DNA from 2 places in the Rouxiella chamberiensis genome. Region 2 is predicted to be linked to the other one. Evidence: predicted binding sites of a transcription regulator. Region 2 holds the regulator's gene; the other holds the start of a gene.
The links. Region 2 encodes PurR, which represses purine synthesis genes. Its sites were predicted from a motif close to CANGCAAACGTTTGCNTG; they were not measured.
Positions count from the first base shown of each region.

Region 1 (5,509 bases), 1.1 Mb from region 2:
CTTCAAGCTCGCGCGCCAGTTTCAGCGGAGTCTGGCCGCCGTACTGGACAATCACGCCTTTCGGCTGCTCGATACGCACGATTTCCAGCACGTCTTCAAGCGTTACCGACTCGAAATACAGGCGGTCAGAGGTGTCATAGTCGGTAGAAACCGTTTCAGGGTTACAGTTGACCATGATGGTTTCGAAACCGTCTTCGCGCAGCGCCAGCGAGGCGTGTACGCAGCAGTAGTCGAATTCGATACCCTGACCGATACGGTTCGGACCGCCGCCCAGCACCATGATTTTTGGCTTGTCATTGGTAGGGTTGGATTCGCACTCTTCTTCATAGGTGGAATACATGTACGCGGTGTCGGTCGAGAATTCCGCCGCACAGGTATCAACACGCTTGTAGACCGGATGCAGATGCAGCTTGTGGCGCAGTTTGCGCATTTCGCTTTCGGACACGCCCGCCAGTTTGGCAAGACGCAGATCCGCAAAGCCTTTGCGTTTCAGGACACGCAGGAAATCGTAGTTCAGGGCATTGATGCCGCCTTTCGCCACTTCGCCTTCCAGCTTGACCAGCTCTTCAATCTGCACCAGGAACCAGCGGTCGATGTTGGTCAGGCTGAAGACGCCTTCGACGGTCATACCGGCGCGGAAAGCATCGGCGATGTACCAGATACGGTCGGAGCCTGCGTCTTTCAGTTCACGACGAATTTTGGTCAGCGCTTCAGGGTCTTCCAGGCTGACAACCGGGTCGAAGCCGCTTGCGCCCACTTCCAGACCGCGCAGGGCTTTCTGCATGGATTCCTGGAAGGTACGGCCAATCGCCATGACTTCACCGACGGATTTCATCTGCGTAGTCAGACGGTCGTTGGCACCGGCAAATTTCTCGAAGTTGAAACGAGGGATCTTGGTCACCACGTAGTCGATGGACGGTTCGAACGAAGCCGGTGTCTTGCCGCCGGTGATGTCGTTCATCAGTTCGTCGAGGGTGTAACCTACGGCCAGCTTGGCTGCCACCTTGGCAATCGGGAAACCGGTCGCCTTCGAGGCCAGAGCAGAAGAACGGGAAACACGCGGGTTCATCTCGATGACTATCAGACGGCCGTCTTTCGGGTTCACGGAGAACTGAACGTTGGAACCGCCCGTCTCCACGCCGATTTCACGCAGTACCGCCAGCGAGGCGTTACGCATGATTTGATATTCTTTGTCGGTCAGTGTCTGCGCCGGTGCGACAGTAATGGAGTCACCGGTGTGAATCCCCATTGCATCGAAGTTTTCGATAGAACACACGATGATGCAGTTGTCGTTCTTGTCGCGCACCACTTCCATCTCGTACTCTTTCCAGCCAATCAGCGACTCGTCAATCAGCAGCTCTTTGGTTGGGGAAAGATCCAGACCGCGGGTACAGATCTCTTCGAACTCTTCGTGGTTGTACGCGATGCCGCCACCGGTTCCGCCCATGGTAAAGGAAGGACGAATGATGCACGGGAAGCCGACGTCGGCCGCAATCGCCAGCGCTTCTTCCATGTTGTGGGCAATGCCGGAACGCGCAGTACCCAGGCCGATTTTCTTCATCGCGATGTCGAAACGACGACGGTCTTCGGCCTTGTCGATGGCATCGGCGGTCGCGCCTATCATGGTCACACCGAATTCGGCAAGCACGCCCTGACGCTCGAGCTCAAGCGCACAGTTCAGTGCAGTCTGGCCGCCCATGGTAGGCAGAACCGCATCCGGACGCTCTTTTTCGATGATCTTGCGCACCACTTCCCAGTGAATGGGTTCGATGTAGGTCGCATCGGCCATTTCCGGGTCGGTCATGATAGTCGCAGGGTTGGAGTTCACCAGAATGACGCGATAGCCTTCTTCGCGCAGCGCTTTACACGCCTGGGCACCCGAATAGTCAAACTCACAGGCCTGTCCGATAACGATCGGACCTGCGCCCAGAATCAGAATGCTTTTTATGTCTGTACGTTTTGGCATTATCTGCTCCTGTTAATTATTTCGCGCTGTTACGGTAGACGTCGATCAGTTCAATGAAGTGATCGAACAGAGGGGCTGCATCGTGCGGGCCTGGACTGGCTTCAGGATGACCCTGGAAGCAGAACGCCGGCTTGGTGGTGTGATGCAAACCTTGCAGGGTACCGTCGAACAGTGATTTGTGCGTCGTACGCAATGTCGCAGGCAGCGTCGCTTCGTCTACGGCAAAACCGTGGTTCTGCGCGGTAATCATCACGGTGTTGGTGTCCATGTTCTTCACCGGATGGTTGCCGCCGTGGTGACCAAACTTCATCTTGGAGGTCTTGGCACCGCAGGCCAGCGCCAGCAGCTGGTGGCCCAGACAGATACCGAAAATCGGGATCTCGGTAGTCAGGAAAGTCTGGATAGCCTCGATGGCGTAATCGCAAGGCTCCGGGTCGCCCGGTCCGTTGGACAGGAAGATACCGTCCGGATTCAGTTTCAGCACGTCTTCGGCAGGCGTTTGCGCCGGAACCACGGTCAGGCGGCAGCCACGGTCAACCAGCATGCGCAGGATGTTGCGTTTCACGCCGTAATCGTAGGCGACTACGTGATAGGGCAGCGCTTCGGCCTCTTTGGCTTCCGGCAGGTCGCCTTCCAGCGTCCAGCTGCCCTGCTGCCAGCTATAGGATTCCTGGGTAGACACTTCTTTCGCCAGGTCCATGCCTTTCAGGCCAGGGAACGCTTTGGCTTTCTCCAGCGCCAGTGCGGCATCTACCGAATCACCGGCGATGATGCAGCCGTTCTGCGCGCCCTTTTCGTTCAGCAGGCGAGTCAGTTTACGGGTATCGATGTCTGCAATGCCGACGATGTTCAGGCGTTTCAGGTAATCCGACAGGGTCTCTTCATTACGGTAGTTGCTGGCAATAAGAGGGAGATCGCGGATAACCAGGCCTTGGGCGTGTACTGCAGAGGATTCTTCATCAGCGGCGTTGGTGCCGACATTGCCGATATGAGGATAAGTAAGGGTGACTATCTGGCGGGAATAGGAGGGATCAGTGAGGATTTCTTGATAACCGGTCATCGACGTATTGAAGACCACTTCCCCCACTGCCGTTCCTTCTGCCCCGATGGCACGACCGTGGAATTGGGTTCCGTCTTCCAGAACCAATAGCGCTGACTTTATCAAAGCATCCTCCAAGAATAATCAATCATTATATTTGCATATTAATTCAGATCCGGTGACCTGATCAATGCAAAAATCGCACTCGGAGCGGTTATTTTTTTCGGCCCAAAGCTAATTTTTGGCAAATTGCGCGCATTCTAATGATGAGCGCCGATTTTGTCTACCAAAAGCACCATTATTTTACTGTTTTTTGCTGCACTCAGCGAAATGAGTCACGAATAGCGATAAAAGGACAGGATAAGTGGGCATAGTAAACGTTTGCGAAGGGGATTGTCTGGAAAATTCATTTTTTCATTAACTTTGCTTGAACCAATAGATATTGGGCGGTGACATTTTAACCAATACGGTAATCCAAAGGCAGAAAACAATGACAAATAGGCATTACAATACAAAAGTAAAAGATAACCCTAATTTTATAGGCAAAAGAAAAGGGCATTAAAATTTATGCCCTTTTATCAAAACATTATGATCAAAACAACCACATCACAGTTGTAAGGTAAACTTATAAATCTTCTAGACCGAGCACATCGCGCATGTCGAAAAGACCATTATTCTTGGAAGATACCCATTTTCCGGCACGAACGGCACCATTTGCGAAGGTCATGCGGCTTGAGGCCTTGTGGGTTATCTCGACACGCTCGCCGATATCGGCAAACATGGCAGTGTGTTCACCCACGATATCGCCAGCACGGATAGTCGCAAAACCGATGCTCATCGGGTCGCGTTCGCCGGTGTAACCCTCGCGCGCGTAAACGGCACAATCTTTGAGGTCACGACCCAGCGCCCCGGCGATAGCTTCACCCATGGCCAGCGCGGTGCCGGATGGCGCATCGACCTTGTGGCGATGGTGCGCTTCGACAATTTCGATATCGGTGTAGTCGCCCATGACCTTGGCGGCTTTTTCCAGCAACTTGAGCACGACGTTTACGCCGACACTGAAGTTGGCGGAGAAGACCACAGGAATTTCGTTGGCGGCCTGCTGAATCGCGGCCTTGCCTGCATCATCAAAGCCCGTCGTGCCGATAACAATCCCCTTGGCGTGCTTGAGGCAGAAATCCAGGTGTTCCAGCGTGCCTTCGGGACGAGTGAAATCGACGAGAATATCGAAATCATTGGCGACGGCGTGCAGATCGTCACTGACCTTGACGTTCAGGACGCCGACGCCAGCCAATTCACCGGCATCGGTGCCGACCAGTGAAGACCCTTTGCGCTCCAATGCCGCGCCCAAAACCACGCCTTCGGCCTGCTGTACGGCCTGAATCAGCTGGCGACCCATGCGCCCACCGGAACCGGCAATCGCCATGCGGATATCAGCTTTGCTCATAATTTCTCTCTTTATTAATGTATGCTGCCAGAAACAGAAGCAGGTTAACGACCCTGCCCTATTGGGGCCAGTGAAATTGCCTCATAATTAGAAAATTATGATAGAGGCGTGCCTGTATCAGTAAAATCTATTACCCTGAACGCGATAATGTCGGATTTTACCCTGCATCGACAAGACAAATCGTTGTAACCGCTCAATAAATGGTCAATATGCAGTTTATGAATAATCATGCATTCATTTGACTCGTTATTCTCCCCCGCCGAATTGCTTCCCTTTGTGTCCAAACGCATCCAGTGATGAGTATTGATATAAATTATTCCGTTTTGGTTATTGGATTTTGCCAAAAGGTTATGTTAATAAATAGCCAGCTAATTTTAAGTCGATGAACTATTGCAAAAGCATATATATCGATACTTTAATATAATTGCGATAAGTTATTGAATTGGCTATTTAATTAATCATTTATAAACAAACGGTTAGGCACAAAAGTCGACATTCAAAAGAGACAGCGTGCCAACGGTAATAAATGCCCGTCAATCACCCTTTTGAATCAGGGAATATAGAGACGCCAACATTGTATTGGTGTCTGGAGTAGTTATGAATTTTAAAATGCACAGGGTTTCACAAACGGTCGTTGCGGCTCTGGTTTTGGGTAGCGCGTCTTTTGCAGCACAGGCAGAAATTACCCTGCTGAAACAGGATCCCCAGCCCAACTATCCTCTAAGCCGTCTGGATTTCAAGATAGGCGGCAGTATTCGTCCGCAGGTGTCCAACACCATGGGCGATTCGGATAGAGGCTCCTACAAGAACAACGGCTACGATGCCGGAACCCGTTTTCGTTTTACCGCCGACTACTTCCTGTTTGATGACATTCACTGGGTCGGGTATTACGAGCTGGGCGTGAACATTCCGCAGGTGCTGGACTGGGATCATCATCACGCCAACGGCGCAAACAACACCACCCGTCGTCAGCTGTATACCGGCTTCAAGAGCAACACCTACGGCATGTTGACCTTTGGTCAGCAGAACAGCATTTACTATGATGTGGTCGGCATCA
Region 1 covers NZ_CP114058.1:3,150,746-3,156,254, forward strand. Annotated here, with positions in the region: gene carB (carbamoyl-phosphate synthase large subunit) at 1-1,966, opposite strand, end outside; gene carA (glutamine-hydrolyzing carbamoyl-phosphate synthase small subunit) at 1,983-3,131, opposite strand; gene dapB (4-hydroxy-tetrahydrodipicolinate reductase) at 3,631-4,452, opposite strand; gene O1V66_RS14600 (porin) at 5,050-5,509, shown strand, end outside.
Region 1: the regulator PurR is predicted to act here: its motif matches at 3,376-3,393, upstream of carA (glutamine-hydrolyzing carbamoyl-phosphate synthase small subunit).

Region 2 (5,509 bases):
ATAGATGTAGAAACCGCCGGGTTTAATGCCCAGACTGATGCCCTGCTCGAGATAGCCGCCGTCACGTTGAAAATGGACGAAGATGGCTGGCTGCAAAACGATGAAACGCTGCATTTCCACGTCGAGCCGTTCGAAGGGTCGATACTGCATCCTGAAGCGCTGGCCTTCAATGGCATCGATCCGACCAATCCGCTGCGCGGTGCCGTGAGCGAATACGATGCGCTGCATGCGATTTTCAAGGCCATTCGCAAGGGCATGAAGGAGCAGGACTGCAACCGCGCGATTATCGTGGCGCACAATGCCAACTTCGACCACAGCTTCCTGATGGCCGCTGCCGAACGCGCGGGCCTCAAGCGCAACCCTTTCCATCCGTTTGCAACCTTTGACACCGCCGCGTTGAGTGGCCTGGTGCTGGGGCAGACCGTGCTGGCAAAAGCCTGCATAGCGGCGGGTATGACATTTGACAGTTCACAGGCACACTCGGCGCTGTATGACACCGAGCAGACGGCGCACCTGTTCTGCGAGCTGGTCAACCGCTGGAAACGTCTGGGCGGCTGGCCATTGCCTCTTCCCGTGGAAGAGCGCGAAGACGCCGACAACCTGCACGAAAAGTAACGCTTTTCGCGAAATCGAGACATAAAAAAAGAGCGGCTTTCAAGGGCCGCTCTTTTTTATGGAAGAAAACCGCTTATTCCGGCTGTTCTTCCTGAGATTTATGCTTCTCTGCCGTTTCTTTGATCAACTGCTGCAGTTCGCCGCGCTGATACATTTCAATGACGATGTCACAGCCGCCGACCAGTTCGCCGTCAACCCACAGCTGCGGGAAGGTTGGCCAGTTGGCGAATTTAGGCATTTCTGCGCGGATATCCGGGTTTTGCAGGATATCGACGTAGGCGAAACGCTCACCGCAGGCCGACAGCGCCTGAACGGCCTGAGCAGAGAAACCGCAGCTTGGCAGTTTCGGAGAGCCTTTCATGTAGAGCAGGATCGGGTTCTCGGAAATCTGCTGTTGAATTTTTTCAATGGTAGTGGTCATTTTCTTGCTTCCTCAAGCCATTATTTGGCTGTCACGGTCATTACTCAATTCAGGGAAAAACCAGATCAACTGTCTGCCATTGTAACGATGGCAGGCCACGGATAAAAACGCCATTTTTTGTAGGGTCTTTAGCGCGTAAGTTAATGCATCACGGTAATGTCGGTGATAGTATCCCTGATTGCCAAAACAGTGCAAAAATAAAGATTCATATAGAATAACATTTTTATTCTGTGACTTTAACCCAAAGGATCCAGAGGGGATCTTTTAGGGAATGTCGATTTAACCCTCTGAATCTCGGTTATTTTTGCAGCATCATAGTTCATATTTTGCCCTAAAAAAAGTTGTTAACTTTTTCTCACAATATGAATTAGAATCGAAGCAATTCGTGCTGTTTTGTCACCCGCTTTTGGGGAATACTGGGACATCTTTTGATGTTTAACTTCGGCCTAATATTGGTAGCGACGCCATGCGTTTAATGTTTACGCTTTTTGTGCTGCTGTTTACCCAGCTTTTTTGAATTTGGCGCATGCTTCGCCAAGCAGTCGCGTTTCCGTGCAGCAGGCGGAAAAACATATTAATCAGGCAAAACCTGATGAACGACGAAAGCGAAAGGTCGTCGCCAAAAGCAGTAAAAAGTCCAAGATTGTTCCGGTAAAGGAGCAGACAAAAGCAAAAGAGCATGGCAAAAGCAAAACCCGGGTGCAGGCGAAAAGCAAAATCATTCGTAAACATCCTGCCAGCACCAAGCTTGTCAGAACCAAAGCCGAAAAGCCGAAGAAAGAGATTACCTCGATTACCCGTTCTGTTGCCTCGACCACCAATGTGCTCTGCGCGACAGACGTGAAAAAGCTTACGGCCGCCACCGAAAGCACAAGGCAAAAGCCGATACCTGCGCCCCACTAACATTGAGTGCCGCACACAAGAAAAAGTATCTGCATGCCAAAGAGACCGCGATGAACAAGTTGATGCACCAGGTTGGCAAACCTTATCGCTGGGGCGGCACCTCGCCCAATACCGGTTTCGATTGCAGTGGTCTGGTGTATTACGCGTATAAAGATTTAATGCGTATTCGCATGCCGCGTACCGCCAACGAGATGTATCACCTGCGCGATGCCGCGCCAATTGCTCGCGGTGAACTCGAGTCGGGCGATCTGGTGTTCTTCCGCATCTCCAATCGCGGCGCGGCAGACCATGTTGGCGTCTACGTAGGTAACGGCAAGTTCATTCAGTCACCGCGTACCGGCGAAGACATAAAAATCAGTTATCTGGGCGACAACTACTGGCAAAACCACTATGTAGGCGCGCGCCGGGTCATGACCCCCAAAACGATTCGTTAAATAATGATTTCTCGCTTGAAACCTGTGAATAGCATTTAACGAATGGTTTAACCTTAGCGTGCCGGGCACGTAGGGTAAAATAGTAGAGGGCGATTTCTTTAATAGGAAATCGCCCTTTTTATTGCCTTTTTTGACCCTGCCAAGGCGTTTCACACTCACCAAGAGCGCGAAAACGCAAATTTGGCTTTCCCTTTATTAAGATATAAGAGAAAATTAGCGGTTACCACGCTGTGTGCCCGGTCTTTGCTGTCCGACGCTTCTTTCAGGCCATCCTGAAACCCCCAACGATTTGACTGCCTAAAATGATTTAAGCAGTTGAATGCACGCAGGCAAACGATTAACAAAAAACTAACGTGCTGAAAAGGGTTAGTTCAGGAGTGATTTTTACATGGCCACGATCAAAGATGTCGCCAAGCGCGCTGGTGTTTCGACTACAACCGTGTCGCACGTCATCAATAAAACCCGTTTCGTCGCCGAAGAAACCAAAGCCGCCGTGCGTGCCGCCATCAAAGAGCTGCACTATTCGCCGAGCGCCGTGGCGCGTAGCCTCAAGGTCAACAACACCAAGACTATCGGACTGCTTGCCACCTCCAGCGAAGCGCCCTACTTTGCCGAAGTGATCGAAGCCGTTGAAAACAGCTGCTTCGCCAAAGGCTATACGCTCATTCTCTGCAACTCGCATAATGATTTCGAAAAGCAGAAAGCCTATCTGGCGATGCTGGCGCAAAAGCGCGTCGACGGTCTGCTGGTCATGTGCGCCGAATATCCTGCCGAATTGCTGGCGATGCTGGAAGAGTACCGTTCCATCCCTATGGTCGTGATGGACTGGGGCGAAGCGCAGAATGATTTTACCGACTCCATCATCGATAACGCCTTTGAAGGCGGATATCTGGCGGGACGTTACCTGATCGAGCGCGGGCATCGCGACATCGGCGCCATTCCGGGTCAGTTAAACCGCAACACCGGCGGCGGCCGTTATCGCGGCTTCTTGAAAGCCATGAACGAAGCCAATATCGCCGTGCGCGACGAATGGGTGGTTCAGGGCGATTTCGAGCCGGAGTCGGGTTATCAGGCGATGCAGAAAATCCTCAACCAGAAACAACGACCTACGGCGATTTTCTGTGGTGGCGATGTCATGGCGATGGGCGCGATTTGCGCCGCCGACGAAATGGGTCTGCGCGTCCCGCAGGACATCTCGGTAATTGGCTATGACAACGTGCGCAACGCCCGCTACTTCTCGCCTGCGCTGACTACCGTGCATCAGCCGAAAGAGCGGTTGGGTGAAATGGCATTCACCATGCTGCTTGACCGCATCATCAGCAAGCGCGAGATTCAGCAGACGATTGAAGTGAAACCGAAACTGGTCGAACGTCGTTCTGTCGCCGACGGTCCGTTCATCGACTATCGTCGTTAACCGCAAGCTTTTCATCTTGCTCTTTCAAGCGCCTGCTTTTGCAGGCGTTTTTATTGATGCTCCGCCCTAACGCAGCCATTCTCTGTTCAACGTTTCGCTATCGCCCAGATAATCCAGCAGCCAGTCCAGCGCCGGGGAGTGATTGCGCTGATCCCAGGTCAGGCAGCACGGGCTTTGCGGAAAACGGGTGGCTAAATCCAGCACGCAGAGCTTGTGTTGCGCAATCCAGCTTTCCACCATGTGCACCGGCAGCATACCCACGCACAGCCCTTCGCAGAGACAATCCAGCGCGCAGGTCCAGTCCGGCACCACCAGGCGTCGCTGGTTGTCGAGTGTCCAGGTATCGCGTTTCGGCAGATTTCTTGACGTGTCTTCGATACACAATGCGGGAAACGGACGAAGCGCGTCATCGTTGAGCGGACCTTGATGTTGCGCCAGCGGATGCGAGACGCTCACCACGCAGTGCCAGGGCAAGGTGCCCATATCGCGAAAGCTGAAGCGGCCGCCAACCGGCACGGCACTGGTCGCGCCAATCGCCACGTCGGCACGACCGTCTGCCAGCGCGTCCCAGACGCCGTTGAACACCTCGCCCTGAATGAGCAACTCGGTATCGGGAAAGGCGCGATAGAAATCCACCACCAGCTGGCGCACGCGCGCAGGTTTGACGATGCGGTCGATGGCAACCCGCAGCTGTCCGCTCCAGCCGTTTGCTACCTGCTGACAATGGCGGCGCGTTGATATCATTTTTTTGATAAGCACCCGCGCTTCATCGACAAATAATCGGCCTGCGGGGGTTAATTCCACATCGCGATGCCGCCTTTCAAACAGCGGCACGGCCAGCCACTCTTCAAGCTGGCGCACCTGATAACTGATGGCCGAAGGAACGCGATTCAGCTCCTGAGCCGCAGCCGTAAAGCTGCCGTTGCGCGCCACCGCATCAACGACTTCGAGTGAATATTCCGACCACATTCCTCTCTCCTCACCACCGCAGACGCCGCTGCGCTCTGCTTTCAAAATATTTGAATCAATGGTGCAAATATTAGCGTTTCACAAGCCTTGCCCCAAGCGGATAAACTGCGCCACTGCTTTCCTCTACCAAAACATGCCCCTACAACAGCTTCGGCTATGTTTTAGCAATATAAGAGAACATCATGAAACCTACGTTTGGCTTTTTACTTTATTTAGCCGGTCTGAGTATGCTCGGATTCCTGGCGACCGACATGTACCTGCCCGCTTTCGGCGCGATGCAAGAAAGTCTCGAGGCCTCGGCCGGTGCCATCAGCTCAAGTCTGAGCGTCTTCCTTGCCGGCTTCGCGGCGGCGCAGCTGATTTGGGGTCCGCTCTCCGACCGTTTTGGCCGCAAACCTATCCTGCTCGCCGGACTCGGCCTGTTCACGGCAGGCTGCCTTGGCATGATCTGGGTACAAAGTACGGCGTTACTGCTGGCGCTGCGCTTCGTGCAGGCGGTCGGCGTCTGTGCGGCGGCGGTAAGCTGGCAGGCGCTGGTAGTCGATCGCTATAGCGCGACCGTCGCCAGACGCACCTTTGCCAGCATCATGCCGTTGGTGGCGCTTTCACCGGCTCTCGCACCGCTGGTTGGCGCGTGGGTGCTGAATCACTTTAACTGGCGGGTTATCTTTGCGTTGCTGCTGATTCTGGGCGCCCTGCTGCTGTTCTTTACCCTGACCCTCAAGGAAAAGGTAAAAAGCGCCGCGCAGTCCA
Region 2 covers NZ_CP114058.1:2,094,937-2,100,445, forward strand. Annotated here, with positions in the region: gene rnt (ribonuclease T) at 1-615, shown strand, start outside; gene O1V66_RS09640 (Grx4 family monothiol glutaredoxin) at 689-1,036, opposite strand; partial or broken gene O1V66_RS21765 (C40 family peptidase) at 1,503-2,373, shown strand; gene purR (HTH-type transcriptional repressor PurR) at 2,762-3,787, shown strand; gene punR (DNA-binding transcriptional activator PunR) at 3,854-4,756, opposite strand; gene punC (purine nucleoside transporter PunC) at 4,939-5,509, shown strand, end outside.